Regions from separate parts of the Cytobacillus gottheilii genome, predicted to be linked through region 1. Evidence: riboswitches for the same ligand, from Rfam matches in the RefSeq annotation. Region 1 holds a riboswitch; the other holds the start of a gene.
The links. A riboswitch is a leader RNA that binds a small molecule or an ion and turns the genes downstream of it on or off. The one in region 1 is predicted to bind FMN.
Positions count from the first base shown of each region.

Region 2: linked by a shared signal. The riboswitch ahead of ribD (bifunctional diaminohydroxyphosphoribosylaminopyrimidine deaminase/5-amino-6-(5-phosphoribosylamino)uracil reductase RibD) and the one ahead of J1899_RS14350 (ECF transporter S component) in region 1 are both predicted to bind FMN.

Region 1 covers NZ_CP071709.1:2,887,465-2,904,009, forward strand. Annotated here, with positions in the region: gene prsW (glutamic-type intramembrane protease PrsW) at 77-766, opposite strand; gene J1899_RS14290 (asparaginase) at 884-1,861, shown strand; gene J1899_RS14295 (YpdA family putative bacillithiol disulfide reductase) at 1,921-2,898, opposite strand; gene J1899_RS14300 (Glu/Leu/Phe/Val family dehydrogenase) at 3,130-4,407, opposite strand; gene J1899_RS14305 (genetic competence negative regulator) at 4,791-5,375, opposite strand; gene J1899_RS14310 (metallophosphoesterase) at 5,521-6,297, opposite strand; gene J1899_RS14315 (CBS domain-containing protein) at 6,699-7,331, opposite strand; gene J1899_RS14320 (YpbF family protein) at 7,686-8,144, opposite strand; gene J1899_RS14325 (LysM peptidoglycan-binding domain-containing protein) at 8,219-8,932, opposite strand; gene J1899_RS14330 (CPBP family intramembrane glutamic endopeptidase) at 8,946-9,536, opposite strand; gene J1899_RS14335 (RecQ family ATP-dependent DNA helicase) at 9,533-11,047, opposite strand; gene J1899_RS14340 (YpbB family protein) at 11,044-12,102, opposite strand; gene J1899_RS14345 (ferredoxin) at 12,384-12,632, shown strand; gene J1899_RS14350 (ECF transporter S component) at 12,730-13,320, opposite strand; FMN riboswitch at 13,475-13,652, opposite strand; gene serA (phosphoglycerate dehydrogenase) at 13,838-15,412, shown strand; gene J1899_RS14360 (histidinol-phosphatase) at 15,495-16,307, opposite strand; gene J1899_RS14365 (peptidoglycan DD-metalloendopeptidase family protein) at 16,436-16,545, opposite strand, start outside.
Region 2 covers NZ_CP071709.1:3,607,580-3,624,124, forward strand. Annotated here, with positions in the region: gene J1899_RS17845 (M15 family metallopeptidase) at 1-484, opposite strand, end outside; gene J1899_RS17850 (TraX family protein) at 561-1,268, opposite strand; gene J1899_RS17855 (DUF2812 domain-containing protein) at 1,850-2,392, opposite strand; gene J1899_RS17860 (PadR family transcriptional regulator) at 2,386-2,715, opposite strand; gene J1899_RS17865 (group-specific protein) at 3,170-3,550, shown strand; gene J1899_RS17870 (RNA polymerase sigma factor) at 3,567-4,085, shown strand; gene J1899_RS17875 (hypothetical protein) at 4,063-4,305, shown strand; gene J1899_RS17880 (DUF4177 domain-containing protein) at 4,393-4,581, shown strand; gene J1899_RS17885 (GGDEF domain-containing protein) at 4,759-5,724, opposite strand; gene J1899_RS17890 (EAL domain-containing protein) at 5,755-6,621, opposite strand; gene J1899_RS17895 (collagen-like protein) at 6,865-8,781, shown strand; gene ribH (6,7-dimethyl-8-ribityllumazine synthase) at 9,005-9,469, opposite strand; gene J1899_RS17905 (bifunctional 3,4-dihydroxy-2-butanone-4-phosphate synthase/GTP cyclohydrolase II) at 9,517-10,704, opposite strand; gene ribE (riboflavin synthase) at 10,721-11,365, opposite strand; gene ribD (bifunctional diaminohydroxyphosphoribosylaminopyrimidine deaminase/5-amino-6-(5-phosphoribosylamino)uracil reductase RibD) at 11,350-12,453, opposite strand; FMN riboswitch at 12,743-12,889, opposite strand; gene J1899_RS17920 (manganese catalase) at 13,053-13,913, opposite strand; gene J1899_RS17925 (hypothetical protein) at 14,177-14,323, shown strand; gene J1899_RS17930 (glucosaminidase domain-containing protein) at 14,431-15,273, opposite strand; gene J1899_RS17935 (mannitol-1-phosphate 5-dehydrogenase) at 15,485-16,545, opposite strand, start outside.

The DNA.
Region 1 (16,545 bases):
AATAGCAAAAAAGCACTGATAACATCTAGGTTATCAGTGCTTTTTTATATGACAGACCATTTTATCTATAAGATCTTTACATGTTTAAAGGGGGTTCAAATTTGAAGGCGTCCTGATTTTGCCGGATGGTTAAAATTCTCGCCTTTTTCACCTTTCTCATACCCAGCCACCATAGGAAAATCATAAATGGTACCATGAAATACGGCCAATACTTGAAAGTTAATAAAATGTAATCATATGTGCCATGCAGCAAAAAAGGCACAAATAAGGATAATATAAGCCATTTTCCTCGAGAAGTTGCTGAAAATTTCACTTTTCCTATATAATAACCCATGATTACACCAAAAAGGGCATGACTCGATACAGGAAGAAGCGCTCTGCCTACAGCATGTTCAATGCCAAGTGCAAATAAATATAATATGTTTTCAACTGTTGCGAATCCTAATGAGACAGATACACCATATACAATGCCATCGTATGGCTCATCAAAATTCACATGCTGATAGACTGTGTAAAATAAAATAAACCATTTGAAAAACTCTTCCAGCATGCCAGATGTGAGAAATGCACTAATGAAGCTGGAATCAATTAAATGCTCCGTTTCCATGACATGCTGGATAAACATGATGGGAAACACCAGCAGCGCACCTGACATGAACGTTTTAAACACCATTGAAAAGGGCTCTGACTCATATTGATCTTTCAAGTAAAAATAGCTTAATAACGCTAAACCTGGGGCAATTCCCGCAGATAATATTCCAAACATGAGCCAACCTCCTTTTCAAATCGTCTCTATAATCGTAACATGATCATATTGGATTGAAAATGCATTACAGTATAATTAATTATATTCTATATTTTTCAAATTAGGGAGGACAAAGCATTGAATCGAAAAAAAATTCTGCTTATACATACAGGAGGCACCATATCTATGAGTGAAGACAGCTCAACTGGTGCAGTCTCAACAAATGAAAAAAACCCATTAACAGATAAAACAAATGAATTGCATGCTCTTGCTGATCTTATAGTGGAGGAGCCCTTTAATTTACCTTCGCCTCATATTACGGTAAAAGAAATGTACATATTAAAGAACTTAATTGAAGATCACGTAGAAAGGAAAGATATATCTGGTGTTGTCATTACACATGGAACTGACACATTAGAGGAAACGGCCTATTTTCTGGACTTAACAGTTGACGTGCAGCTGCCGGTTGTACTTACTGGCGCCATGCGTTCAAGCAATGAAATCGGTTCTGATGGATTATATAATCTAATATCTTCTATAAGAGTGGCAATGAGTGAAGAGGCTCATTACAAAGGTGTTCTTGTTGTACTAAACGACGAAATACATACAGCCAAAAATGTCACAAAAACGCATACCAGTAATGTTTCTACATTCCAAAGTCCTCAATATGGGCCAATTGGAATCGTAACGAAAAGAGGCATTCTTTTTCACCATATGCCAACAAAAAAAGAGCTATATGAAATAAAGAATTTAAACCAAAAGGTAGCACTATTGAAAGCACACGCCGGAATGGACTCTACCCTCCTTCATGCCATTAAAGAACTCAATTATGATGGAGTGGTTATTGAGGCACTCGGTCAAGGAAACCTTCCTCCTGCTGCTATTGATGGGATTAAAGAAATGACAGCTGCCAACATTCCTGTTGTCATTGTTTCAAGGTGCTTTAACGGAATCGCCCAGGATGTGTACGGCTATGAAGGCGGAGGCAAACACCTAAAAGAACTAGGCGTCATCTTCTCAAACGGATTAAACGGCCAAAAAGCCCGCCTAAAACTAATGATCGGCCTAGCCAACCAACAAACCAAACCCGAAATCGAAAAAATGTTTGGGTTATAAGAAATGCGGAGGCGGCTTGTTCAGCCCCCCCCCCCGAGTATAACAAAAGGCTGTTCCATTCAGGAATCAGCCTTTTGTTTTTGAACGATAGAAGCTGCGATTTCAGCTCCATGAAACCTGCCATTTTCAATAAAAATCTCATTGGCATTATTGCCTGCAGCAATAACACCAGCTATATAAATACCCTCTACATTCGTCTCCTTCGTTTCCTCCGTATATAAAGGTCTTCCAGTACTTTCATCAATTCCTATTCCAACGCTCTTTAAGAATTGATGATCCGGATGATAGCCTGTCATTGCAAAGACGAAATCATTCTCTATTTCATGTGTCTCACCATTTACTTCATAAATGACTGTATCATCTTTGATTTCTACTACATGGGACTGAAAAACCATTGAAATCGCACCCGACCGGACCAGTGAATCAAATTCGGGAAGGATCCACGGCTTTACGCTTGGTGAATAAGACTCTCCTCTGTATAAAACAGTCACTCTTGCACCTGCTTTTACCAATTCCAAAGCAGCATCTACACTAGAATTTTTCCCGCCAATAACCACTACATCTTTATCGAAATAAGGATGAGCCTCTTTAAAATAGTGGAACACTTTCGGTAGATCTTCTCCAGGTATGTCCATATAATTTGGATGATCATAATATCCAGTCGCAATAACGACGTATGGTGTTTTATATGTTTGTTTGTCACTAACAACCATAAACTGTCCATCTTCTTTTTTCGCAACAGATAACACCTTTTCATATGCATGAATGTCCAGGTTCTTTCTTTTAACTACTTCACGATAATACGTTAATGCCTGATTCCGAGTTGGTTTATGTTCCACTGTAATAAAAGGCACTTCACCAATTTCAAGTTTTTGGCTGGAACTGAAGAATGTCTGATGTGTTGGATAATGGTAAATGGCATTGACAATATTCCCTTTTTCGATAACAAGCGGACTAATTCCGACATCCTGAAGAGCAATTGCAGCTGCCAGGCCACACGGTCCCCCGCCTATTATGATTGCTTCTTGTTCATTCAAAAAAATCAGCTCCCCGATCTATAATTAAATTCTGTTATGTATGTAGAATTGCTTTATGTCTCGCAATGCGAATGTAGAAACACATCCGATTTTTATCCTTCTTCAATTCTACAATTGTATACTTACCCTATACGCAAAAGCGACGAGCTTAAAAGATACAAAAAATCTCCCATCCATATATGATAGGAGATTTTTTAAATACATACAATGAATTCACATTATTGTTGAAAATTAAATCCAGCCGCGGAACCTTGATGCTTCAGCCATTTTTCTAACACCAACCATATATGCAGCCAGGCGCATATTCACTCGGCGTGTTTGAGCGAGATCATAAATATTATTAAACGATTTACTCAATATTTTCTCAAGCTTCTCTTCCACTTCTTCTTCAGTCCAATAATATCCTTGGTTGTTTTGCACCCATTCAAAGTAAGAAACTGTAACACCGCCAGCAGAAGCAAGCACATCAGGAACAAGCAGGATGCCTCGTTCTGTTAAAATCTCCGTTGCTTCAAGTGTTGTTGGGCCATTGGCTGCTTCCACTACAATACTCGCGCGGATTTTGTGGGCATTTTCTTCAGTAATTTGGTTTTCAATAGCCGCGGGAACTAAAATATCACAATCCAACTCAAGCAGCTCTTTATTTGTAATCGTATCATTAAATAATTTAGTCACAGTTCCAAAGCTGTCACGGCGGTCCAATAAATAATCTATATCAAGACCTTCAGGGTCATATAACCCGCCATATGCATCTGAAATACCAACCACTTTAGCGCCAGCATCATGCATAAATTTAGAAAGGAAGCTGCCTGCGTTTCCGAACCCCTGGACAACCACTCTAGCACCTTTAAGGTCAATTCCTCTCTTCTTAGCAGCTTCATGTATACAAATCGTTACACCTTTAGCAGTAGCCGATTCACGGCCATGAGATCCACCAAGCACTAATGGTTTTCCTGTGATAAAACCTGGTGAGTTATATTCATCTATTCGGCTGTATTCATCCATCATCCATGCCATGATTTGTGAATTTGTAAATACATCAGGTGCAGGAATATCTTTAGTAGGTCCAACAATTTGGCTAATTGCACGTACATAACCACGGCTCAACCGCTCAAGTTCGCGGAAAGACATATCACGTGGATCACAGACAATCCCGCCTTTTCCTCCTCCGTATGGCAAGTCAACAATACCGCACTTTAAACTCATCCAAATAGATAGAGCTTTGACTTCTTTTTCTGTTACGTGAGGGTGAAAACGTATACCGCCTTTTGTTGGGCCGACGGAATCATTATGCTGCGCCCGGTAGCCAGTAAAGACTTTAACTGTTCCATCATCCATTCGAACTGGTATCTTAACCGTCATTAATCGCATTGGCTCTTTTAAGAGCTCATATACTTCTTCCGGATAACCCAGCTTTTCCAATGCTTTATGGATAACTGTTTGAGTTGATTTTAAAACATCATGTTTGTCTTCATTGTTTTTATGATCAGTACCTTTATCGGCTACCATTTGTAAACCTCCTAGAAAAATCACTTTCTTTAGTTGTCCGCTTTCATGACATAGTATACACTTTTGATTGATTTATGCAAGAAGAAAAAACTTATTTTACGCATTTTTCTATCATTTTATGTAAACGCTACCAACGTTGATGCAGCAAGGGAATTTTCAGTATATTCTAATGATTTCAGCATCAGCTTCTGCTAGTTCTATCAGCTTCTCTTCTTAGTCTTATTCCACTTTGGATTCCAATTCCTTTTTCACTCTGCTAATTGTTCCTATCTTTTTCATTTGAGGAACTGTGAGGGATGAATTACAATCATAAGCCTCCTCTCTAACAGCCAAGTGGAGGCTTACTGTTATGCAGTATTAAGGGCTGCTTTCTAAGATAGCACTCACCCATGAAAGTAATGATGTATATTTTGGATCGCTTTTTCTTTGATTACCGGCTTTCCATATTCAAGTAAATAATGACTGGTAAGACTACTTAAACTGCCGTATTCTTCTGTTAAGGCAAATAATTGTTTTGCAGCTTGTGAAGAATCAGCCTTTAATATACAGAAGTATTTATTGTTCCAGTAGTAGACGCTTCCTCCATCAAAACCATTCCTATACAATGTCCCTGCAAGCAGGATAATGTCATCAAATTCGTTAAATTCATAGACGCTCTCTTCTGTGCTGTCTATTGTGACCTGCATCTCAACAAAGCCTTCTTGCAGCAGTTCTTCTTCTTCAGTATGCTCTTCCATCGTAACGATCATAATCATCCCTTGTGCCTGCACAGAAAAGATTTCCACTGCAACTGATCCATGTATTTCAAACCCAAAAGTTTCACTTGCTTCTTCTAGCATTTCATGAAATAACTGATGCCATTTCAGTGAATCTTTCCAAATATCCTCTTTTGTCAAACCTTTGTCTATTAAATCGTCCAATGAAAGGAAAATTTTGATTTTGTTATAATTCAAACGTTCTAAGCGCATATTTATGCCCCCTGCTGAACCAACTCTTGCGATAGTGTATGAAAGAAATCTGAGATGGTGATTAGTCCAATGCTGTCATATTTAACAATTCATCATTGCTGTTGGCAAACAGGGATTTATACTCACTTTAACACATCAGTTACCATTAGAGATTTGAGTTTTTAATTGTGAGAACATGGGTTTCAGCTTTTGCTCCTAGCCGAAGAGGCAGCGCGGTAGTGCCATAACCATTACTAACCAAAATGGTAGCGGTGTCCGCCTTTTTTATCTTCCCCTTTTCATACAAACCAAATCCTAAAAAATGAATTTGCCCTCCATGTGTATGTCCGCTTAGAACTAAAGAAATACGATGATCATTCTTCAGTTTGCTCATAACTCTTGGCTCATGACTTACTAGTATTCTAAAATCAGCGTCTTCTGCATCTTTTATCGCTAAATCAAGACGATCCTTTTTTAAGCTGATATCATTAATTCCTAATAGCGCATAAGATTCATTTAACGCAGACTTGAAGGTAACAGCACAGTTATCCAATATTTTTACACCGCATTCCATTAGCAATGCATTCAATTTTTTAACATCAACCTCATAATCATTATTTCCCCAAATGAAATATACCGGCGCAACACTCTTTAATTTCTGCAGATTCTCTTTTACTCTTGACAAAGGAACCTTTTTCTCCAACAAGTCTCCGCCGATAATCACCATATCAGGGTTGGAAGCAGAGGCTTCATTAATAATATCCTCATGGATTTTTCTCTTATGGATATCTGATATAAAGAAAATCTTAACTTCTCCGAACCCGATCGGAAAATCATCAAAAGCTAATTCCTGATGCAGGATTCTATTGGCAAATGCCTCTTTTACCATATATAGAAGCAGAAAAATCATTAATAGTACGAACAGCACGATAAAATAAATCATATGAACCCCCAAAAAAGCTCTCAAAGAGCGTCATCCATTTTCAATTTCGTCAAAGCGACGAATGTTATGATTTTATCACACAATTTTTAAAAGTATAAAGAAAACTCGCCATCAAAGGCCAGCTTATTTAAATGACTATTTAGTGTATGTAATGGGAAAGATGGAAGTTCCGAGGAGAATATATAGTTTGCACCTTGTACAATTCAATAGCGGGGCTACACTTATCATGCTTAATTGCCGTCAAGAAATTCTCTTCTTGCAGCTTTTTCTTTTATTATATTTTATTGAAATTGAAGGTATTTTTTAAAAGTAACAAAAAAACCGGATGATTAGAAAGTGTTATGTTCTAATCATCCGGATGGATCACGGTACTAACTATTTATGTCCCAGCCCATTGCCTCTTACATTTCCTGAATGCTTATAATTCTAAAGCCTGAGCTTTCCAGTTTTTTAGTAAACTTATCTATATTTTCATTCTTTTCGACTTTCATTACAATACGCCTAACAAGCTTATCTGTCTCATCAAAGGTTACTAAGGAAATAATATGCTCGTGGAATTGATGAGCAATTTCTGCAAGCCGTGCAATTCTGCCCTCAGATTCTACCGATGTAAAAGCAATTCTTACTCCTGGGCGATTGGTGCCAAAAGCAGATTGAAACTGTGCGAGGACATCAAATCTAGTCACAATCCCAAGGAACTTCTGATTTGGTCCTACTACAGCTAACAGCGGGAAATCTTTTAATTCCAGCAATGTATTCTCAAACACTTCGCTTCCCTCTAAGTATTTGTCTACAAAAGTAACAATATCTTTTGCGAGCGTATTGTTTAGATAATCTTCTTTCGATCCGCCTTTTGAGAAAAACGATTCATAAATGTGATATCTCGTAACAATTCCAGCATATTGTTCGCCTTTTAGTACTGGAAGCGCATCAATTTTGTGTTCCTCCAGCTTCTCCAAGGCAGCTTGTAAAGTTTCATCTTCCTGAATAGTTATACATCCATGCTTAGGAATCATGCTATTTTTTACAAACATTAAAACCACCTCACCTATTCTTTTCAGTATATACGTATATTTCCACATATCCATGAAAATACCTCTTTTATGAGCAAAACTAACTTGAATTTCACATTTAATTCATAAACTATTTTAAAACATTAAAATTGATATCAAATGAATAAGTTTTCACTTGACTGTTACCCAAAAATTAAATTCTTTACCCATTTGTATGATGTAAACCAAGTGCCCGAAGCAATTAAAATAAAATATTCTTCACTGCATACTAATTCCTTTATAAATATATAAAACAGATCCCAATATAGATGGTATTTACGATTTAATGTTATTTCAGAATAAAAAAAAGAAGCTCAGCGCTTCTTTTTTTATTCACTATTTATTTTCATGATATAAATTAACATCAAATGTTTTTTTCATCATTTCATATACCAAGTGGCGATTTTTCCATTCTTCTTCTTTTTTCCATAAATCCTTGCTCTTGTCGATGATTTCACATCTTAAAGCATTAAATTCTTTATCCGCTTTTTCGCGTTTTTCTTTTAAGACATTCATAAAGCCGTATAAAGCAACGATAAAGACCAGCATATACATATTAAATGGCAAATGAACAAATGCAGAAAACATGGCCTCAAAAGAATAAGAGTATGGCTCCATAACATTCTTATATAATAAGAGAAGATATAAGAATGAAGCAATTACCACGGCCCACATGACATATAAATGCCAGAGCTTTAAATTATCAAATTTTTTCTTTTTATCCACGACTTTTTGCAGCATTTGCCTTGTAGCCTGATCTGTTCGGTGATCCAGTTCAATAATGGCTGTTTCCATCCGTACCCCTCCCTATCATCCGTACATCATATGAGCTTGTACGCTTAAATATGATCAATAAGGGGTAGTTATAGTTATTGATTTAAAGGGATTTTTAAGACTTGTCCAGCTTGAATTTCATTGCTTGAAAGGCCATTAGCCTGCTTAATGATTTCTACTCCATCAGGAGAACCATAATAATTCATGCTGACCCGAAACAATGTTTCACTTGCTTTCACAGTATGATAGACGATTTTCCCTTCTGCTGGTTCACTATTTTGCTTATTGCTCTCATTTGTAATTTCGTCTTGCTGCTTATCGGTGTCGTCTGCTGGCTCTTTTGGATTGTTCTGTTCAGGTTTATTAGAAGAATCAGGTTCAGAGGGCTGTTCAGCAGGATCAGCTTTCTGATCTTGATCCTCCGTTTGCTGCTTGTCCTCCTCTGGCTGTTCTTCTTTGTTCTCGTCCATTTGTTCATCTATTTCAAAAATCACTTCATTTTCATTCTCGTTGTTTTTCCCGTAATCAAACGTCTCAAAGCCTGAAGAAGCTGTCGTCGTTTCACTATCTCCCCAATTCGCATACGTGTAAACAGTAAAAATAATAATTGGAAGCAAAATAAAGAATAGAGCAAGCAGCCGAATCACTGGGTATTTAACTTTAATACCTTTTTTCGTCTGCTTGTTTCTGTGCACCCTGCTCCGTGGAGGAAGCTCCTCTTTCACGACATCTGTTTTCTCAGCAGCTTTTTTGGTAATCTTTTTTCGCAGCCTTTCTGCTTGATCTCTATATGGACCCTCTTTATTCATAAATCATCCCTGCCTATACTGAAGTATTCGTGTTTTTTCCATACTTAATAATGACCCCAAGTAAAAAATCAATCAAAAAGTGCATGAAAATAGTCACAAATAAATTTTCTGTTATAACATAAATATAACCAATAAAAAAACTGAGTGCCACAATATTTAAAAATAAATACCAGTGAAATAAATATCGAAAATGAATAAGGGCAAAAACAGCGCTTGAGATAATAAGCCCAAAATGAGTTTGTATGACACCGCGGAAGAGGATCTCTTCGCTTATGGCCACCACAAGTGAAATAACTGCGATGTGCCATACTGGACGCTTGCTGAAAATTTTTGCATTCAATCCGCCATCATCATAATAAGATTTCGGCAGAATCTTCATCATGATAGTATCAAAAAGAACAACAAGAATACCCGCTCCGCCGCCAATTAACACGATTTCTTTCATATCCCATTTAAACAGAGCGAACATTTCACTGTATTTGTCAAAAAATATCCACGCTAATAACGCTGAAAGTGCTAGCAGAATAACTTGCGTCAAATATAGGTGAAATACGAGCTCACGATCAGAAATTTCCTCCAATAAATCACTTTGGCGATTCTTCAATGCTCTCCCTCTCGTTTCTTCAGCAGTATGTCTGCCAATCTTTCTTTCCAGTTGACCTCTTTGTGTTTGCTTTCTGTATTTTCTGCTTCTATGCGCTCAAATGGCACTATCGAAAATCCGCAATGATCACAGCAATCATTCATCTGCTGCTGCTCCGACTCTTCAAAGTAATCAAGCAGCTGAAGTCTTCTGCACTTTTCCGAACGGATCCAATTGACCATTTCTTCAATTTTACTTTTTTTACTATCCAGACGTTCCCTAATAAAGTTTTTAAATTTAGAACTGAACACTGAGAAGTCATTTCCGTTAGCCAGGCAATTCTTTAAGTAATCAAGAGTTAATCTAAGCTGAATTTCATTCAATCCGCAAATCAATGATAATTCTTCTTCAAACTCTGTCACATTCTGAAGGGTTGGTTTTTGTTCATTCAGCCAGTTTTCAAGAAGGGATATTTGTGATTCATCCGGCAGCTCTCCTTCAATTAACTGATGCTGAAGCATTTCATCTCCCGCACTATAAAGCATAAATGCAATAGAGGGATGACCATCCCTCCCGGCTCGGCCAATTTCCTGCACATACGATTCAAATTGCATCGGCATATGAAAATGAATGACATATCGGATATTTTCTTTATTGATTCCCATCCCGAAAGCACTTGTGGCACATATAAGATCCAGCTGCCCATGAAGAAATTGCTGCTGAATGAGCATTCTAGTCTCCTGCTCAAGACCACCATGGTATGGCATCACATTTCCGACTCCCTGCTGTTTTAAATCAGCAGCTATTTGCTCTGCCAATTTTTTACTTGAAAAGTAAACAATACCGGGTCCTTGTAATCTTTTTGCAAGTTCAATTAAGCGATCCCTTTTTTCCCGATAATGCTGAAAGTGCTCTACAGCAATTGTAATGTTAGGTCTGTTAACAGAATAAATAATTTGTTCGCAATCCTGAAGTGAAAGTGAATGAATGATATCGGCACGGACTTCACTTGTTGCCGTTGCTGTCAGGGCAACTGTCAGGGGATTTCCCAGCTGCTCGCGAATATAACCCAGCTTTAAGTAATCTGGTCTAAAATCATGACCCCATTGCGATATACAATGAGCTTCATCAATAACAAACAAGGCGATATTTAAACTTTTCATTCTTGCTAAAACATTTTCTGTCACCAGCATTTCCGGTGAGATAAAAATAAATTTAAATGTATTTAATTGTCTTAAAGCATTCAGCTTTTCATCAAACGATAAAAAAGAATTAATGGCAATGACACTTTTTTCTCCATTTATTTTCAGCTGATCAACCTGATCCTGCATTAAAGAAAGCAAAGGGGACACAATAACTACTTGTCCATTTAGCATATAACCTGGCAGCTGATAACAGAGTGATTTCCCTGTACCTGTTGGAAGCATAGCCAGCGTATTTTTCCCTGCTAAAAGGGTGGTAATAACTTCTTTTTGACCGCTTCTGAAATGGCTATAGCCAAAACGTTCTTTTAATACTTCTTCAATTATCATAGTGAGTCACCAAATACCGCAAGCACTAACCTTATTTCAAAATACTGTGCATGCGGAACAATCGTTTTAATATGTTTTAGCTGTTTCGATGTTACTTTTTTTACTGCTTCTGCTATTTCGGCCACATTTTTATCAGTAACAAATCTTCCTATTTCAAAATCAGGCTTGTTGAGTGCAAGTTCGACAATATGGTCCTCTATTGTGTTTCTCTTTAGCTTTCTAAAAGTTGCTATTTCTTCAATTGTGAAGCCCTGCTGCAATAATTCTTCCGTTCTTTGCGCAGAGACGGTCATCGTAAATTCAGTTTCAGCAGACTGTATTACTTTATTCAGCAATGGCAATTGAACAGGTTTCTCTTTTATCACCGTAAGCATAGTATGCAGAATACTTTGAAACTGCAGCTCAAAATAATCCTGGTCCATTGAATACTGTAATGCTGCCTGTTCTTTCGTAAGACCAATTGTCTCCGCTCCGGTCAGCCTGCTGATCAAAAACTCCGGCTGTATACTTGTGCTATTTTCTAGACAATCGACCACTTCATTAAACACTTTTTGGGCAAGAACTTGCCTGTCCATCTTCGTGTCCTGTAAAAACTGTTTAAGCCATAAATGTGTTTCTTTTTTACGCTGAATCGGCAAATATTTAGAATTGCTATACATGAGGTTTGAAATAACCTGTACGAGCAATGAAAGTCTTTCCCAAAATACAACAGATAGCTGATGATATTTCCAGCCGTTTAAGTTTACAGGCAGCGGCTGCTTTTTTAATTGTTCCTTTAGTGCCTCTCTGCCCAGGTCTGTAAGACGATACTGAGAAGGTTCATATTCTAAAATCCATATTTCCTTTATCATTTCTGACAGGTGCTGATCAAATTGCAGCCTTGTCATAGAAGGATATACACGAAAAAATGGTGTGAGCTGAAAAAGAAAAGCATCTTGGATCGTTTGGGAGGATTTTTTACCGTTTAATAAATGGAAAACTGAATAGACGGTGCGTTCATCTGCTATTCGGTGGAGGCAATATAGGATAATGCTCTTTTTATAACACCCAAACATTGTATTGTATCCCCTTTTCAAATTTCGTATAAATTAAAAAGTGAACAGTTATCTTTTAAACCGTTACGATCATTGTATCATGAAAGAAAAAGGGTTGTTTAATGTAAGCGTTTTATTCGTTTACAAAACACGAAAACCCTACTGTGATAAGTATTCTCAACATCTTTTTATTGAAAAGTTGAAGTTTCAGTTTTACAATAGGAATGAGGGACGAGATTCTGCAGCGCGCAGAAGAACAAGATATATTTCTTTTTTTAATTCATTCAGGAGGTTTTTTTAAGATGGCTAAATATACAATCGTTGACAAAGATACATGTATCGCATGCGGGGCTTGCGGAGCTGCTGCTCCAGATATTTATGATTATGATGATGAAGGCATTGCCTTTGTTACATTAGATGATAACCAGGGTACGGTTGAAGTTCCTGATGTTCTAATGGACGATATGATGGATGCTTTTGAAGGCTGTCCAACTGATTCTATTAAAGTGGCAGATGATTCCTTTGAGGGAGATCCGCTTAAATACGAATAAAAAAGGTTTCTTCTAAAATCTCCTTTCAGCTGAAAGGAGATTTTTCTTTTTAAGGTGTAAATAAAAAGAGCAGCTTCTTAGGCTGCTCTTTTTACATTTAAACGGCACTTTTAAGTGTATTTTGACTTTGTTTGGTTATCCATACACTCATTTTAGAGTAAATCAGCATAAATACGGCTGCAATCAATAATCCTTTGATGATATTAAAAGGCAGGATCCCCGTAACAACCATTGTCCGCATTTCAGGAGCAGACATCGCAGGAAAATTCAAAAAGAATGTGTACGCCGGAAGAATCACTATATAATTGAGTACGCTCATCATAATCGCCATGATGATTGAACCCGAGATCAGTCCAATTGTCATTCCTTTTTTCGATTTAAGACGATTGAAAATATAGTAAACGGGAAGAACAAATAAGATTCCAGCAAGAAAATTCGATATATGTCCAACAGGAACTCCAGTAGCACTTCCTGTCATAAAATAATCCAGAATATTTTTAAATAATTCAACCAAAATGCCAGCCAGCGGTCCAAAGATTAATGCAGCGATTAGTGCAGGAATATCACTGAAATCAATCATTAGAAAGTTTGGAAATGGCGGCAGCGGGAAGTTCAGCAGCATTAATACATATGCGATACTGCTCAGCATTCCAATTGCTACATAAGCTTTTACATTCAATTTTTTCATTTTTTCCTCTCTCCTTTTTAGGCTATCTCTCCTAAAGAAGAAAGGTTCAGCAAAGTAAGCGGCATTAAAAAACCCCCAAGTGTGTACTTGAGGGAGAAATAGGCACGCTTTAATAAACGCTCAAAATCCTGCATTTTTTGAACGCTTGCGGAACCTCCATCTTCTCCCATCCAGACTGTACTGTCGGCTTTGGAATCGCACCAAATCCTGCTTAATTTAACGTATGGCTTGTGAGTGAAGTGCATCATCACACCATACAATCAGGCTCGCGGGCTTAAAGCATTGTGCTTATCACCGCCGGTCGGGAATTTCACCCTGCCCCGAAGATAGACCATATTAAATTATCATACAGGTACATTATACTGAAGAAAGATCCTTTTGTGAAGAAATAAATCTCAGACCAAGTATTTTAACTCTTTAAAGCGTTTCCTTTTTACATTAGTGCATAATTTAAATTGACAGACTATTGGCGTTCTTGTAAAATAGTCAAAAAAATCGCACTCTCCAGGGGGATCTTATGTATACCGTATTAGTTTCAGATGCTATAAATGCTGAAGGACTCAAACCGCTTCTCGACATGCCTAATCTAGAAATTATTCAGAAGAAAAGTGATGATCCATCCGTTCGTCTTGAAAGCATTGATGCTTTGCTTGTCAGAAGTGCTACTAAAGTTACTGAACAGCTGTTGGATCAAATGCCTAACTTGAAAATTATTGGCAGAGCAGGAGTAGGCGTAGACAATATTGATGTTCCGGCTGCCACTAAGAAAGGGATCGTAGTCGTCAATGCACCAGACGGCAATACAATCTCAACGGCGGAGCATACCTTTGCTATGATGGCTTCGTTAATGAGAAGGATTCCACAAGCTTATGTAAGCGTAAAAAACACAGAATGGAAACGCAGTACATTTGTTGGAACGGAGCTTCATGGAAAAACATTAGGAATTGTTGGATTAGGCAGAATCGGAGCAGAGCTTGCTAAACGCGCCAAGGCTTTTGGCATGACGATCACAGTCTTTGATCCATTTTTAACTAAAGAACGTGCAGCTAAACTTGGCGTTGAATCCGCATCACTAGAGCAGTTGCTTCAATCATCTGATATTATCACCGTACATACACCACTCACTCCAGAAACCAAAGGACTTATTAATTCTAAAAGCTTATCACTCACCAAGAAAGGCGTATATTTCTTAAATTGTGCACGCGGAGGTATTATTGATGAACTCGCTCTCGCTGACTATATTGGGAGCGGACATGTAGCTGGTGCAGCACTTGATGTTTTTGAATTAGAACCGCCCGGAGAGCACCCGCTTCTTAAATTTGATCAAGTCATTGCCACCCCTCACCTCGGGGCATCAACAAAAGAAGCTCAATTAAATGTAGCTACACAAGTTGCAAAGGAAGTCCGGTTATTCCTTGAAGATATGCCTGTTTCCAATTCAATCAATTTACCTGCCATATCAAAAGACTTATATGCTAAGTTGCAGCCTTTTCATCAGCTCGCTAAACAAATGGGAGCGATCCTGTCTCAATGTGTAAAAACCGGTATTCATGAATTGAGCATCACCTATTCTGGATCGGCAACAGACTTAGAAACACCATACTTAACAAAAGCGCTAATTTCCGGCTTTTTCAAGAACAGAATTGATGCTTATGTAAATGAAGTAAATGCCCTGTTAACAGCAAAAGAGCGCGGCATTACAATTGGTGAAAAAATCTCTGTAGACGCATTTGGCTATTCTAATTGCATTACGGTGACAGCTAAAGGAGAAGACTCGGCTTTCACTGTAAGAGGAACATATATTGATCATTATGGTCCTCGAATTGTTTTTTTAAATGGCTTTAATATTGACTTTCTCCCAGATGGAAACCTTCTATATATTCAGCATATGGACCGCCCTGGGGTCATTGGCCGCGTAGGAAAAATTCTGGGTGACTTATCAGTCAATATTGCCACCATGCAAGTTGGCCGGAAAGAAGCCGGTGGAGAAGCGATTATGGTCTTATCATTTGATAATCCAATAGAGGAACAAACATTATCCGCTTTATCTAAGTTAGAGGACATTGTATCCATTAATTCCATTTTGCTTTAGCAGTTTACCTTTAACAAAAGCTAAAAGCGCGCCGCAAATATGCAGCGCGCTTTATATTTTATTTCCTTCTCAATCCGTCTCGTTAGCCAATCGGGTATTCTTTTCTTTCTCCCTTTGAAAAAGTCATAATTGATGTATAACCAATCTCTTTTGCAAGTTTCAGAGCTTGATCAAAGTTCGCTCCGACATGTTCTGGAAAATGGGCATCTGATGATAAAACAATCGGAATGTTTTTCTCGAAGCATTTTTGCAGCAATCTAGGATCTGGATATATTTCGCCAACCGGTTTTCTTAACCCGGCCGTGCTGATTTCTACACAAGTCTTTGACTTCGCTAATGCATCAGTTGCCCGTTCATATTGCTGAAGTAAAAATTCTTCATCATCTGGTACATATTTAAATATTTTCACTAAATCAAGATGACCGACGATATCAAATAAATTAGACTCTGCCAATGTAACAACCTGGTCAAAATAAGCCTTATAGACTTGTGCAACGTCTCTTCTGTCCCATTCTTTTCTGTACTCAGCTAAATCAATGCCGAAGTCACCGACCCAATGAATGGAGCCAATCACATAATCGAAATCATAGCTTTTGATAAATTGCTCCATTTCTTTATGCTTTCCTGGAGTATAATCCATTTCTATTGACATTTTGACATCTATATCACGTTTCCAAGCCTGCTGAAATAAAGCTTCATAGTCTTTCATATCGTAATAGCGTCTTTCATTTACCCATGGATTCTGTAATATATCAGCCGTCTGGTAAAAATGATAAGCATGTTCTGAAATACCAAAGCTTTCTATTCCATGTTCTTTTGCCTTATCTGTAAATTTTGTTAAATAATCTAATGATAGCGTTCCGTTTTCCAAATGATTATGATAATCCGTGAGCATGTAATCTCCCCCTTAATTTAGACATCATTATACGCTTATCAGAAAAATCAGGCAATGGACAAGTTTGATTTTCTCACTAAAAAACTCCTGCTCTGTTGAAAAACAGCGATCGAGCAGGAGAAAAAAGGTTAATTTGAGATCATGATTCTCTCATTTATTTGAATTGTATCGTCATTTAACATATTTAAATCTTTTAACTCTTGTACTGTAAGATTCTTCTCTTCAGCAATAGAAGACA
Region 2 (16,545 bases), 720 kb from region 1:
CATTGTATGTCTTGCCTGAGTATAAAGCACGGTTAGAAACGTAAGGTATAGATTTACCTGACGAAGCAAATTTCGATGCGTAAGTGTTGGTGTTATTATAAATCATAGAGGGAATGACATCCGGAAGGTTGATCAGACTATATTTATGCGGCACCCAGCCAGATGACTCTCCTCGATTAACAAACCACCAATCTTTTTCTTCCTTTATAATTTCAAAACCTTCTCCAGCTTGAATCGTGCCCACAGTTTTGGAATTAGGATCCGGTGAATCTTTCAAGTTTAAATTTACAGATGCATATCCTGTAGCACCATGAACCGGAAGTTCCAATTCACCAACATATGGTTTACTTTTAGGCACTTCTTTCAGGAGAACATTCGATGCATTTTTTAAACTGTGTTCCTTTATTTCTTTTACAGAATCTTTCTCACTGTAACCATCACCCTGACTTGCGATATTCACCAATAAAGCCAGTACGAATATCACAAAACCTCCTAAAGCCAAAATTTCTAAGGCCCTATGCTTCCTATATTTAAGCATTTCTCATCTCCTCAACTAAAAATCAATCAAAAATGATATATCTAAAAAGATATAGCAAAAAAAGATGAAGAGGATAAAAAATGTAGAATCCCCATTTAATCAGTTTAGATTTCCTTCCATGTGTACCATTGTATAATGTGAATAAAGGAATTACCAGAAGTATTCCAAACCGAAATATGGATTCATATCCTAAATTATACAAACCAGGAATAATGTAGAGTATCCCTCCAATTAAGCCATAGCTGAGCATCTGCAGCTTAAAACGCCCTCTAAATATTCCAAAAAATAAGATCCAAAGGACACCTATATAGTTCCAGTCAGCAGTATATGCTAGAAGACAGCATAAAATAATTACACCTATCCTTATTACAATTGAAATGTCTGTTTTTTGACTGACAGCCAGAGCAATCAGCCCCATCAGCAAAGTCCAAATCACACTCGTAGCCTGCCACCATTCAAGACCAAGAAACATCACAAATGGAAAATGCGAAATGAGAGCAAAAATAAAAAGGCGTTTTATGTATTTATTTACATTTGAAGTATAGAAATAACCTTCAGCAATTAAGTAACACATGATAGGGGCAGCAAGCCTGCCAAATGCATGGAGAATGATATGCAGAGTATTTTCGTCAGGAACTAGCCAGATGGCGGTGTGATCAACTACCATAGCAACTATAGCTATAACTTTAAGAACATTTGTGTTTAACCCTTTTGTATGTTGCAGATTCATTGAGGTTTCTCCATTTCAAGTCTGATTTCATCAATAAGAAGTAAAGTCTGTTCTAGCATGGCGAGTTTGTATTCATTTTTATTCGAATAGTAATTTTTATTGCAGAGTTTAATTACTTTGGGAGTAATTCCAGTGTGAACCAAAATGTTTTATCAGGTAAGAATACTTCAATCAATAATTGTGCTGCTTTTAGTGAATGCTGCAGAAGAATTGTGGACTAATCTTTTTTACCCTTTTCAACTAAAACTAAACACGATTAAACATATTATGATACAGAAGCTTAAAACTATTAGCCAAATCAATAAAAACTTCTGTATACATCGCTCTAAATAACATTGATCAAAATGATTAGGCACCTACAAGATAAATGACATTTAATATAGTTCCTGAAAGTATAATTGAGTTTACCAGCTTATAATTGACATGTTTGAAGTGATCTGAAATCTTACTTGCAAAAAAAGAAATAGCTTTCTACGCTTTTACTCAAGCATAGAAAGCTATTTCTTTTAAAAGGATAGTCCGCTAATGATAACCTTCCTTCTTAATATAGCTAGAACATTTTTATCGCTAACCATTTACGTTCATATTTCCGATCTTCTTAAATCTCTAATTTTAAAGGTAAGCCTTAATGTAATTTTTGCATAAATAACTGCTATAATTAGCCACATAACGTACAACAGAATACTGGTAAAGGAATCTCCTAGCAAGAAGTTTGGTACCATAGTGACTAAAAAGAGAAAAATAAAATAAAACGCCCAATTCCTTCTGATTTTTCCATAAAGCTCAACTTTTGAATCTGTATCTGTAAATATTCGCAGCGACTCGTCAGCACTTTTCGGTTTACGGAAGTAAAACCATGTACCGTAAACACCGCCGTATTCCATAATAAACTCCCAGCCATCATCCTTAAATAACTGCAGGTAGCTTTCCTTATTGCTTTCATCTAAATTTTGAAAGTCTATCTGATACTGGTAATCTCCTGGTTCACCTTGATGAAAGTGATAGAAAGGAAATTTGTATTTTACAAAATGGAAGCCTTTAGAAGACATTTCCTCAAAATACTGCTGCTCTTCCTCAAATTGATCTACTGTATAAGGGCGAAATTTCTTTATTGTTCTTACCATGGTAATCCCCCTAAATTATGATATAATTCCTTAATTCTTCGTGCTTCCTGCTGTAAAATGTATCGTCCAATATCGGTGATTTGATAGTACTTCCTTTTTTGATCTTCATGTAAAAATTGAATAATTCCATCCCGTTCAAGTTTAGTAATTGTCCCATACATCGTTCCTGCTCCAAGTTTTATTCTTCCATTTGTTAACTTCCCGACATGCTGAATTACATCATACCCATGCCTTACTTCCATAAAAGAAAACAATATATATGCAGCAGTTTCTGTCATAGGAAGATATTTTTTCAGTATTTTTTCTTCATCCAAATTGCCCAATAATACACACCTCGATATATCACGTCTTGATATATATTTTATATCACACCTCGATATAAACTGTAAAGCCTATTTTTTTATCCTCCAGTTACGTAATCTGCAGCAGTAAGACATTTTTACTTAGTAAAAGAGTATGAAACTCTTTAATCTCTGCATAATAAACAAGAGGTGATCATTGCAAATGAATAAAACATATAAGTTGTTATTGAAAAGTACCTTATTATCTAGTTTTTTTAGCTTGATTATTCTTATTTTAACGATTTATCACCACTTCCATGTGGACCAGCTCCTTAGAAAGGCTGATGCAAAAAAGCACTCAAGCTAAGAGTGCTTTTTTCTATGCAGCGATTTTTCAACAATGATAAACATCCAAAAAGGCTTCATTGTTTTTTTAAAAAATAATTGAACCTTCCTGCTTTCTTATTTGTATAGTTAGAAAAGAAAGAAAGCGAGGATGATTAGTTTGGGTACTGGATGGATTGTTTCTTTAGCTGTGGCAGGTTTTCTTATGATTTTTATTTTAGCAATAGCGATTCCAATGGACCGTAAACATGTTGTACGTGAAAACGGGAGAATTAACTATAAGAAGACAAAACTGTATTTAAGGTGGAATGTCTTTGATACACTTACATTAGGATTAGCCGTATATGCAATTGTTTGTGTTCAAGCTTTAAATTTTTTAATCTCCAGCGGTGAGAATGTTGAAAATGTTTTTGTGCAATTTTTTACGAACCAAGCACAAGTTTGGACACTAGTATCAAGCTTCTACTTAATTACTAGAGTATCTATGACATTAAAAGCCATTAAGGAACGCTGGGGCGATGAACTTGAGTGAACGAGAAGATGAGCTAATGATCGCTTATCAAAATGGGAACGAAGATGCACTTAATGATATCTATACGTTATTAAAACCTTCTCTTTATACGTTTATTTTCCGATATTCAAGAGATGAACAATTAAGTATTGATATTGTGCAAGATACATTTGTTAAGCTGCAGCATCATAAACAAGATTATGATCCCAAAAAGGGAAAACTAAAGTCTTATCTTTTTCAGATCTCTTACCGTTTAATGATTACAAAATTAAATCGCCGCAAAAAATGGAGAAGTCTTTTGCCTTTTCTTTATCCTTTGCAGCAGGAGAATTTACATCATTCAGATAGAATGACCATCCGCGATGCGGTTGCGAAGCTCCCAGAAGTCCAGCGTGCCGTTGTTTTACTATTCTATTACCATGATATGCCGCAAGATGAAATAGCTAAAATTCTCGAAATCCCAAAAGGAACTGTGAAATCAAGATTGCACAGGGCAATTACCAGTTTAAAAGAAGAATTGGAGGAAGAAGAATATGGGTCAAGATCCCTTTCATAAGGAGCATCATCTGCGTATGAAGATGGATGAATATCAAGTCGATGTGCCTGACTTCCCAAGAGAGTCTACTAGATGGGGAAGATTCATTAATCTATTGGCTTCACCTGCACGAAACCCGCTGGAATCACTAGTCTCTTCATCTAATGGTTTAATCATACTTACAGCAGCCCCGCTGAGTGCTGTCGGAATCGGTTTTATCCAATTATTTTTCTTATTATAGCAGCAATCATTATTCACCTTAATCACTGAAACTTTTTCTTCCTAAGTGCGTATTTAAGTTACACACAATAAAGTGGAGGAGGAAACCATGTTTGAATATAAATTTATTAAAATAGAGTTAAGCACCTGGGGCAGCAAGCCTAAAGAAGATTATCACGAAACCATTCAGCAGCATGCAGCTGAGGGCTGGAGACTTGTACAGATCTTTGATCCTTCTACAAAGGGATATGGTTCATCAGCTTATTTTGAATTGATTTTTGAAAGACCACTTACTTAAATTTGATACTAATCATTTTCACTTTGTCGAATTTACATTATTAAGATGCACTTCATTCATATATTTATGGAAAAAAGCACTCAAGTTTAAGAGTGCTTTTTTCAATAAACAACGTTTATATACAGTTTTAAGAAAGCCTTTTGATTTAAACTCGAAAAATTGCCAATCTATAGCCATTTATATATCCGCCAAATAGCAGCTTCCTTTGATCTCTTTGCATCTTTTTTTAACTGCCGTAACGATTTCAACAAGTTCTTCAGCACTTTGATAAACTTTATTTTTGTTCGTAACAATCGCGATAGATATGGAAACCAGCGGAAATTGCCGAATTACTCCTTGCCGATCTTCTGTGGTGATATACTGCTGTGAAAGATGTTCGGAACTATAAAATTTCTTAATGAAAATATTAAAATCTTTCATTAAGTTTTCACATAACCGTTTATAGCAGTAATGCGGAACAATTGCAATAAAGTCATCTCCACCAATATGGCCCAGAAAATGATCATCCTTTTGAATATGTTCTTTCAGTAATTGGGCAACGGATTGGAGGAGCTGATCGCCTTTTTTAAATCCATATGTATCATTGTAGGCTTTAAAATGATCTAAGTCGAAATACATAATACTAAATTCATTTTGAGCTAAGGAACTTTTTATCTTTTCCTCTATTGTTGTATTTCCAGGGAGACGTGTTAAGGGATTTAAAAAGCTTGCAAATTCTACTTGCACGTCCACAAGCTTCATTAATAACTTTTGTATACTGACAATGCCAGCAAATCGGCCTTTATTCGTTACAATGACGTCATCGTAGAGGTCCTCTGCTTTTCGCTGCATCGCAAGTTTACTTACTTCAGTAATGGAATCCAAATACTCGACCGCTAATGGATCCTTTTTGAATAAAAGCTCGACTGTTCGCCCCATGTATAAGTTATACCCATATAAAGTACCAATTTTTTGATAAAAATGTGTTCTCGTTATAATCCCCACGGGTATTTCCTGGTTCACAACTACAATGCCCTGCAATTCACTATTGTTATAAAATAACTGATCAACCACGAGATTTTTTTCATATTGAGAAATACAGGGTACTTTTTCAGCGATACTACCGATATTAACTGACATTCCATCACCTTCTATACTTTCCATGCCATTTCTCTTTTTTAAATAGATTAAAAGCTATAAAACTAATTCTGGTACATTTCCTTTTGTGATATCCGGTTTCGGTCTCCCGAGTAAATACCCTTGTCCGTAATGCACACCTTGTTCTTGAATATACGCAAGTTCTTCTATTCTTTCAATGCCTTCTGCAATAATCTTTGTATTACTTCTATTTGCATATTCAAGAATCAGCGAAACTAACTGTTTTTGCTCTTCATTTTGATCAATGTATTGTATTAACGATTTATCCAGTTTGATAAACTCTGGCTTTAGATATACTAATGTTTTTAAACTGTTATATCCTGACCCAACGTCATCAATGGCTATTCTAAAGCCCTGAGAGCGATAATGATCCAGTACTTTTTCAAATAAACAAAAATCCGTCACTGCACTTTTTTCCGTAAGTTCAAATACAACTTGTTCAGGTGCTATATTTAATTCCTTTAATAGTTGAAGTGTCTCGCCTGCATGATAATTATTATCCAACAGCACATTGGGATGGATGTTCACAAAAATCATAAGATCATTTTTTTCATCACATTCATGCAGCCGGTCAATATATCGCTTTAAGGCAAGATTCCTTAAGAAACACTCAAATAGAAACACTTGATCAGTCTGTCCAATGAATTCGTAAAAACTTTCAGTAGTCGAAAATAATTTTGATTGTTCTGGACGATTCAGCGTTTCATACCCAATTGTATTTCCTGTTTTCAAATTTAAGATAGGCTGAAAGAAAGTATGTATTAATTCATTGTTATTTAAGAATTTTTTAGACTCCCTAAATCTCCTATAATATAGAACCTCTTTTTTCCATCTGCTATTTACATATTTTAAGTATGAGGATATAGTGCCAGATTCCATTTTAAATAATAATTGCTCATTCATTTGGTGCACCTTCTTTTAATTATAGGAATTATCTCCTATATTAAGCTTCGTTTGTTAAGTAATCGTTAAAAATAGACTAATTTTTTGTAAGGAAGATCTATTTAGTTCTCCTTGATATAGGTCTATTTATCCCTATATAAGGAACGTCAATGTCTTCTCAAGAATAGAGTAAATTGATGAACTTTTATTGATTATACTTTTATTTACTGCTTAATACGTTTATTGAGAAAGGAGTATGGCAAGATGTCTGACTCTAATTCTCCTAATAGACCCCCTAATCAGCCAAAATCATTAGACGATGCAATTGAGCTACTAATAACCTCAGTTTTAAATGAAGAGATAGGTGATCAGCCCCCTCAAGCCTCTGGAAATTCATCGAGTTCTCCGTCAACTGCATTTGTTCAGGATATTCTTGATATTGCAGAAAATATTCAAGAACCGCTGAACAGGACAACTAAGCTTAATCATGTTTTCATAAAGAAGTTAGATCAACTTCTTCATTACCGTTTAAATATATATTTTCCATTTATTGCATTTTTTTCTTTAGGAAGTGTTGGGCCTACAGGTGCTACTGGCAATATCGGACCCGTTGGACCGACTGGTGTCACTGGTGCCACGGGCGGAACCGGACCCATTGGACCGACTGGGGTCACCGGTGACACGGGCGGAACCGGACCCATTGGGCCGACTGGACTTAGAGGTCCCACAGGTCTTACTGGTATAACTGGAGCTACAGGTAGCACAGGACCCATTGGATCTACCGGTGTCACCGGTGCCACTGGCAGTATTGGACCTGTTGGACCTACCGGCGTTACTGGCGCCACAGGTAGCATCGGACCCGTCGGACCTACTGGGATCACTGGAGCCACAGGCAGCATCGGACCCATTGGACCGACCGGCATCACTGGAGCCACAGGCAGCATCGGACCCGTTGGACCTGCTGGGGTTACTGGAGCCACAGGCAGCACCGGGCCCGTTGGACCGACTGGCATCACCGGCGCTACGGGTAGTATTGGACCCATCGGACCTACTGGGATCACTGGAGCCACAGGCAGCATCGGACCCATTGGACCTACCGGCATCACTGGAGCTACAGGCAGCATCGGACCCATTGGACCGACTGGGGTCACTGGAGCTACGGGTAGTATCGGACCCATTGGACCTACCGGGATTACCGGAGCTACAGGCAGCATCGGGCCCGTCGGACCGACTGGGATCACCGGCGCTACGGGCAGCATTGGACCCATTGGACCTACCGGCATTACTGGCCCCACGGGCAGTATCGGACCCGTTGGACCTACTGGCGTCACCGGTGCCACGGGCAGTATTGGACCTGTTGGACCGACCGGCGTTACTGGAGCCACAGGTAGCATCGGACCCGTCGGACCGACTGGGGTTACCGGCGCTACGGGCAGCATCGGACCTATTGGACCGACCGGCATCACTGGAGCCACAGGTAGCATCGGACCTATCGGACCGACCGGCATCACTGGAGCCACAGGTAGCATCGGACCCATTGGACCTACTGGGGTCACTGGAGCTACAGGAAGCATCGGACCCATTGGACCGACTGGGGTCACTGGAGCTACGGGTAGTATCGGACCCATTGGACCTACCGGGTTCACCGGCGCTACGGGCAGCATCGGACCCGTTGGACCGACTGGTGCCACTGGACCAATTCTTGCTACACAAGGCTTTTCAGCTCTCACGTCAGCAACGGGAGTAAACTCTTCAAGGCAGATTGGCAGCTGGACAGTAGCTGCACCTTATTTTGGAGATCCAAATTTCAATCCTGCAACTGGTACTTTCACAGTCCCTTCAACAGGTAGATATTCCATATCAGCTACAATAAATTATCAAACTACAGCTGCACTATCCGTAAGTCTTGATACAGGGGTTAATCCAGCATTTTCTGTTGTCAGAATTAATACTAGTACCAGCTTGATAACAGGATTATTCCCTATCGTAAACTTAAGCCTAGTGCTACTTTCCATACGTACCATTTTAGGAAACGGCACTGTGACCCTAACAGGAGAAGTACAACTAAACGCGGGTGATACAATTGGATTATTTTATTTAGCAAACGGGTTAACACTGGGATTAAACTTGGGAGGGGCTTCTGGGGCTGGTATTGTCTTCTCAATGATCCGGATTACTTGATTAATAATGTAGAGCATTACTATATTCTATCCTTTGATTACTGCTAAATTCTACTATTTGTGGATATTAAAAGAGCATTGAATAAGCCTTCAATGCTCTTTTTTCTGTAAGTATTACCGGCTAAAACCTGTTTTTAATTCCTTCTCTAAAACCAGGTAAATTCAAGAAAAATTGATGTGTTCAATCTTTTAACCTCATTTTCCTTTTTACCTCTATTTCTCACTTAAAAATTCTTCATTAAATTCGCCATTTCAATAGCTGCTGTTGCCGAATCCCATCCTTTATTTCCTGCTTTTGTTCCTGCTCTTTCAATCGCTTGCTCAATTGTATTCGTTGTTAGTACACCAAAAATAACTGGTATGCCCTCTTGCATATTGATTGCAGCAACTCCTTTAGATACCTCACTGCAAACATAATCAAAATGAGGAGTAGCTCCGCGAATAACTGTTCCGAGTGCTACGATGGCATCATATTTCTGAGATGCTGCCATTTTCTTTGCAACCAATGGAATTTCATACGCTCCAGGCACCCACGCCACCTCAATATTGTCATCACTTACGCCATGTCTCTTTAAAGCATCTTCAGCTGCTCCCAGCAATTTACTTGTAATAAATTCATTAAACCTGGAAACTACAATTCCTATTTTTAGATCCGTACCTATTAAATTACCTTCATGTATAATTGTCATTTATATTCTCCTCGAATTTTAATTTTTCCGTTCAAATATATTATCTTTTAAAAAAGGTGTCCCATTTTTTCTTTCTTCACTTGCATATACAATGCATTCTCTTCTCTAACCGGCATCTGAATAGGCATACGGTCCGTCACCTTCAATCCATGTCCTTCAATTCCCGCAATTTTTCTTGGATTATTCGTTAAAAGGCGAATGGATGAAAGACCTAAATCTCGTAAAATTTGAGCACCAATACCATAGTCGCGCAGGTCAGGAGCAAAGCCAAGCTTTTCGTTTGCTTGAACCGTATCGTATCCTTCTTCCTGCAGCTTATATGCTTTCATCTTATTGACGAGACCGATCCCTCTGCCTTCCTGCCTCATATAGAGAAGAACTCCTTGACCCTCCGCTTCAATTTGAGCCATTGCAGCGTGAAGCTGCGGCCCGCAGTCACAGCGAAAAGAGCCAAATACATCACCAGTCAGGCATTCAGAATGTACTCTAACTAGGACATCTGACTCTCCTTTGACCTCTCCTTTGACAAGTGCAATATGCTCTTGGCCAGTCAGAACTTCAGTAAATGTCACCGCTCTGAACAAACCGAAATCGGTTGGCAAAGAAATCTCCACCACTTTTTCAATTAACTGCTCTTTTTGGCGGCGATAAGCGATCAATTCTTTAATTGTTAAAATCACAAGATCAAATTTCTCAGCAATATCTTTAAGCTGAGGTCCTCTCGCCATCGTGCCATCACTATTCATAATTTCGCAAATAACACCAACAGGTTCAGAGCCGGCTAATCTGGCTAAATCAACAGCTGCCTCTGTGTGCCCTGCTCGTTTTAATACCCCTCCTGTTTGGGCAATAAGAGGGAAAATATGACCTGGTTTTTTAAAGTCTTTCGCCATAGCAGAAGTTTCCATCATTTTTTGAACGGTTTCAGAACGTTCAAATGCAGAAATGCCTGTATGGCTAGAAGAATGATCAATGCTAATTGTAAAGGCTGTTCCATGAGAATCTGTATTTTGTGCTGTCATTAAAGGCAATTCAAGCTGCTCTGCCTTTTCTTCAGTAATTGGAACACAGATAAGCCCTTTGCCCTCCGTTGCCATAAAATTTATCATTTCAGGTGTTGCAAATTCTCCAAGTGCGATAAAATCACCTTCATTCTCGCGCTGTTCATCGTCCACGACAATGATGGCCTTACCCTTCTTTAGCTCTTCTATTGCTTTTTCCACTGAAGCATACATGCGTCCGCACTCCTTTTTATAAAAAGCCATTTCTTGTCAGCATTTCAGCTGTCAGATTAGTAGTTGTTGTATTTTCATAGCGAAGCAGTTTTTCCGTATATTTGGCTAACATATCACATTCAATATTTACGAGGTCACCCACTTGCTTAGATCCTAATATAGAGTCCATCTGTGTTGTTGGTATAAGGGAAATAACAAAGTGGTCTTCATGCACATCAAATACGGTTAGGGATGTACCGTCAACAGCAACCGAACCTTTTAGTATGAAGTAACGCTGCCATTGTTTTGCAATTCCAATTTCCAAATATAGAGCATTACCTCTGTGATTAATTCTATTAATTTTTCCAGTTGCATCGATATGGCCTGATACAATATGACCGCCAAATCGGCTGTTCGCCAGCATTGCTCGTTCGAGATTCACTTTACTGCCAACATATAAGGTATGAAGAGCAGTAGATTTTAACGTTTCAGGCATAAGATCGGCAGTGTAGGAATTGGTTTCATATGACGCAACCGTTAAGCAAACTCCGTTTACGGCAATACTGTCACCAATCTTTACATCTTCAAGCACCTTCTCACATTGAACAGTGAGTTTCATTGCGTCCTGTTCATGATGTATGCCTGAAATTATACCGATTTCTTCTACTATTCCAGTAAACAAGAAGCAGATTCCTCCTTTTGAAACTGTGCATGCAGACGTAAATCTAGTCCGAATGTTCGCATATCCAAAATATGCAAATTCTCACTATCTTTCATCCAGTTTCTTTTTTCGCTGCTAAAAAAGGATATTCCATTCCCAATAAGTTTTGGTGCAAGATATAAGTAAAGTTCGTCCGCCAAGTTCTCATCAATAAAACTCGAATGAACACGGCTTCCCCCTTCTACCAATAATGTCATCACACCAATACCGCCTAAATACTTTAATACAGACGGTAAAAAAGCCTGCGACTTCGGAATAACTTCTATATGAACAAAACTAGACTCGTATTGCTTAATTTGCTCTTCCAAAGGAACTTGTGTAAAAATAATCGTCTTTACAGCTTCGTCAGTTACGACATTTGCTGTATTTGGCGTCTGTAAGCGCCGGTCTAAAACAATTCGAATGGGATTCTTTCCACCATGGGGCAAACGGGTGGTGAGGAAAGGGTTATCAGCAATTACGGTTTGTGCACCTACTAGGATGGCATCATGGATATGGCGAAGATAATGGACATCTTCCCTAGCTTCTCTGGAAGTGATCCATTTGCTGTCTCCTGATGATGCGGCAATCCGGCCATCGAGAGTGGCGGCTGCTTTTAAGGTGACATATGGAGTACCGTATTGGATATAGTGAAAAAATGCTCGGTTTAAAAATGCTGCCTCTTTTTCTAAAACGCCTGTGACTACTTCAATTCCTGCTTGTTTCAGCTGGGAAATTCCTTTTCCTTTTACTAAAGGATTCGGATCAGTACAGGCAATAACAACACGGCGAATACCGCTATTTATAATGAGATTTGTACAAGGAGGTGTTTTGCCTCTATGTGCACACGGTTCAAGAGTGACATAAAGATCTGCTCCTTTAGCACGATCATGCGCCATTGTAATGGCATGAACTTCTGCATGTGGTGTACCGGCTTTTAGATGCGCACCAGTACCTATAATCTGGCCATCTTTCACACAAACAGCACCAACAAGAGGGTTTGGAGATGTTTGTCCCTCAGCAGATCTCGCTAGGTCAAGCGCAATTCTCATATAATATTCATCATTCAATAGCACCCCTCCTTTTAGAAAACGGCAAGCACAAATTAGAACAAGGACATACTGAAGAATCCTCTTGCAGGAAGAATGACAATTCCTTTTCTTCTGCAAAAGATAAACTAATCAGCAAATAGAAACAACTTAAAAAAACACTTAGAAAGTTGTTTTAACTAGTCCCATGATCTCTTGGCCAGCCTCTGCAAATAACATATAGCAAATAAAAGCTTAATCTTATATCCATTCGGAAAAGACCAGCTTCTCTAAAAGAGGGCAGATTTCACCTGAGCATTGTACATATAAAAGACAACTTCTCCCATCCAGACTTTCACTGTCGGTGCCGGATTTACACCAGCTCCACCGAATCCAAAGGAATCCGGGTCACGGACTAACGAGGCATGCACGCTCGATCACCGCCGGTAAGGATTTCCACCTTGCCCCGAAGTGTTTTCTATGTACGTTTATAATTTAGCACATATATTCACAAAATCATATTTTTTTACTCATTTTAGTAAATGTCATAATATTCACACGCACCGGGAAACTAATCTGAACTCCACATAAAACATGCACAAAAAAAACCGCCAACTGCAGCTAGGCGGTCATCTCTTACATTAGATTAAATTTGGTGGAATCTGTTCATCTCTTCCTTTTACAACCGCTGGAGGTGTGTCAAAAATATATTCTGGAGCAGGCTTTAACTTTGGTTTATTCGCAAGAGGGACCGGGTTTTCTACATAATTAAATGTTCCAAGTCCATCCATGCTCTTACCGTGTGCCCAACGTCCTGTTGCACTTTCGTTTCCTTCTGAGAAGTTAAATAATGTATAAGCAACTTCCTGCTTTTCTAATTCACGCGGGAATGTACTAGGTACGACAACATTTTCTTTTGCTTCTAATTCTTTAATAGCTGCAATCCATTGATTTTGGTGCATCGTATCACGAGCAATTAACCAGGAAAGCATATCTTTAACTCCGCGATCATTCGTAGCAGCATAAAGTCTTGAAACCTGCAGACGCCCCTGTGACTCTGCTGTTAAATTCATTCTAAAATCAGCCAATAAGTTACCGCTAGCGATAATATAATTTGCTGTCCAGCGGTTACCCATAGCGTCTGCAGGCATGGCACCTAACCCAGAAACGATGGCATGCTGCGGGTTCATACCGCCTAAAATAGCACCAATAACCGGATCTTTGGCAGCAGTTTCTAAATCGCCAACAGGCGCTCCATCCAAAAGGCGTGCGATCATTGTTGCAAGCATTTCAATATGTGCAAGCTCTTCTGCACCAGTATCCATTAATAAGTCTTTATATTTTCCATTACCTCTTAAATTCCATCCCTGAAATAAATATTGCATGGCTACAGAGATTTCACCCCATTGACCGCCAAGCACTTCCTGAAGCTGACGAGCAAAAATCGGATCAGGTCTTTCCGGCTTTGCATGATATTGCAGTTCTTTTTTATGAAAAAACATAGACACACCCCTATTTATTTGTCTTAACAGAAGCAGTATATTGTAGCATTTAAATGGATGTGTATGTCCCGGGGAAACAAACCTTCTGAATCATTCAATTTCTTCATAATTATTCCTAAAGTTATAATTTTATAGAAAAACTGAGTATTTTCGTCATAAGTTGCTGTTTTCCACGAAAATTCGACTTAAACGACCTCTGCTAATTTTTTTGCAGGAATATAAAATGAATAGAAAGACCTATAAAAGTGGAGGAAATCTTCAATATGACTGTTGAACATGTTGAATACAATGGAGAGAAATACGAGGTACTCTTTAAATATCAATCTGGATACTGGGAACTGCTGGACCACCAGACCGGACAGGTGATCCTTGTTCATCATTCCGAAATAAAAGGAACTCATCTAAAGTGATAAGCTCCGTAAGATTTAATACATTATATATTTTTAAGAAAACAAAAGAATCTGCCCTGTTTTTTGTAAGGTAAAAGCGCGTAAATCGAGTGAGATCAGTTCAGCGATTACTTAATTCTTAATTTTTGCCCTATATAAATGGTATTCACGTTTTTCAGCGTATTCAGAGCACTAATAGCCTGAATAGAAGTTCCATATTTTACAGCAAGTTCTGAAAGTGTTTCACCTGCTGCAACAAGATGATAAACAGCCTGTTTGTCTATAGGTGCATGATCGTTGGGATTAATCCAGGAACCGGGTACCCCTTTTGTCATAGTAATATTAATCATCCCTTGGCTTTCATTAAAAACAATATATGTTCCTTCCTTAATGACCGTCCTTTGACTTGTACGTGATTTGGCATTGTCAGCTGTGAAGTAACCGGGGATAGCTTGTACAACTTTATAATATTTTTGAGATTGTGAAGCTGGCGTCTGAATCTGAGAAGGATGAATAGCAAGGTCATATTTTGTAAGGTTATGAGATTCAATAATGGTAATCAGCTTTTGTGCATAGTCAGGGTCTGTAGCATAGCCTGCAGATTGGACAGCATTGGCAGCAGTACGATAATTACTCTCCCCAATAATGAGTTTATATTTATGTCGATCCCAGGATACTCCTTTTAAATAGAGATTGGCCAGATCTTGAAACGACTCATACCAGCTTGGATACTTTCTGAATGCAGCCAGTATTTCTACCTTTTGCCCTTTGACTACTTCCCAAGTCGGCATTTCCACAGACTGGCCGTTGTACGATCCCTTAATGCCGAATAAGTTCTTCCCTTCTTTTGCAAGCTTACTCTTTCCCCACGCGGATTCTAAAATAGCCTGGGAAATTAACAAAGAAGCTAAGATATTAGATTCCTCTTGTACTCGCTTGGCATACGGAGCAATTTCTGCTATAAATGTCATTCAAAAACCTCCTTTAATTCTATAATATGAAAATTAAGTGAAAACAGACAGGGTAATTAGGAAGGCATTTGCCTCTTTCTATTAAACTGCGTAATGAAAACCTGCCATTTTGATATACCCCTTCTTCACCCCCCACAAGAAAAAGCCGCTTCAAAGCTAATGGATTCAGCTTTAAAGCGGCTTATTATTCATTTACAAAGGTATCTCTTTTTTACTTTAAGTTCTTTAAAACTAGCTCAACTAATGGATGATCCTTTGATAGACCACATACCTGAACCATTGTTTCTTCATAACCATTTGCTTTGATCTTTTCTTGAAGCTCCACTGCTTCTGGATCTTCCTGAACATCATACTTTAGGGCAGCAGCGATTACTTTCGCCAAGTTTTCAGGATTCTTTTCTAAGTATTGAATATACTGAACAGCAGGGCTCACAAGTCTGTCATTTCTGCCAAGCTTGCGGAGCGGACCTCTTGCCACACGAGTAATATCATCATTAATATGCGGATTCTTAAATCTGCCCACAATTTTATTGATATATTGCTGGTGTTCTTCAGAATTGAATCCGTACTTTTCTACTAATACCGCACCAGTTTCCTGAAGCGTGTTTCTTACTGCTTCAAGTACGTGATCGTCTTCCATTGCATCTTTAATTGTTTTTAGACCAGCCTCATATCCTAAATATGCTGCTGCAGCATGACCTGTATTCACGGTAAACAATTTGCGTTCGATATATGGACTTAAATCATCGACAAAGGTGACTCCTTCGATAGCAGGAACCTCTCCGATCATCATCGACTGATCTACAGCCCACTCGTAAAATGGTTCAACAAGCACCATTAGTTTATCTTCATTTGTTTGAATAGGGACGATACGGTCAACAGCCGCATTAGGGAAAGCAAACAATTGATCAAATTTTTCAGCTTGATCTGTATTGAGGGATTCATATACCTTCTCTTTTAAGAAGCTGCTGCCGCCAATCATATTCTCACAAGCAATAATGTTTAATGGATTAGAGCCTGCTTCTGCTCTCATCTTTAATCCATCACGAATTAAATTCGCAATAATCCCAAGCACAGTAGGTCCAACTGCCGTTGTCACTAGGTCGGCCTTCGCGATTGCTGAAATAACCTCATCACTGTTTGTTTTGCTATTGATCGCTCTCACATTTTTTACAATCGTTTCTTCGCTTTGATCGGCAGCGAGTACCACTTTGTATTCTCTTTTTTCATTTAAAAGGTCCACTATTTCATCATTAACATCAACGAAAACGA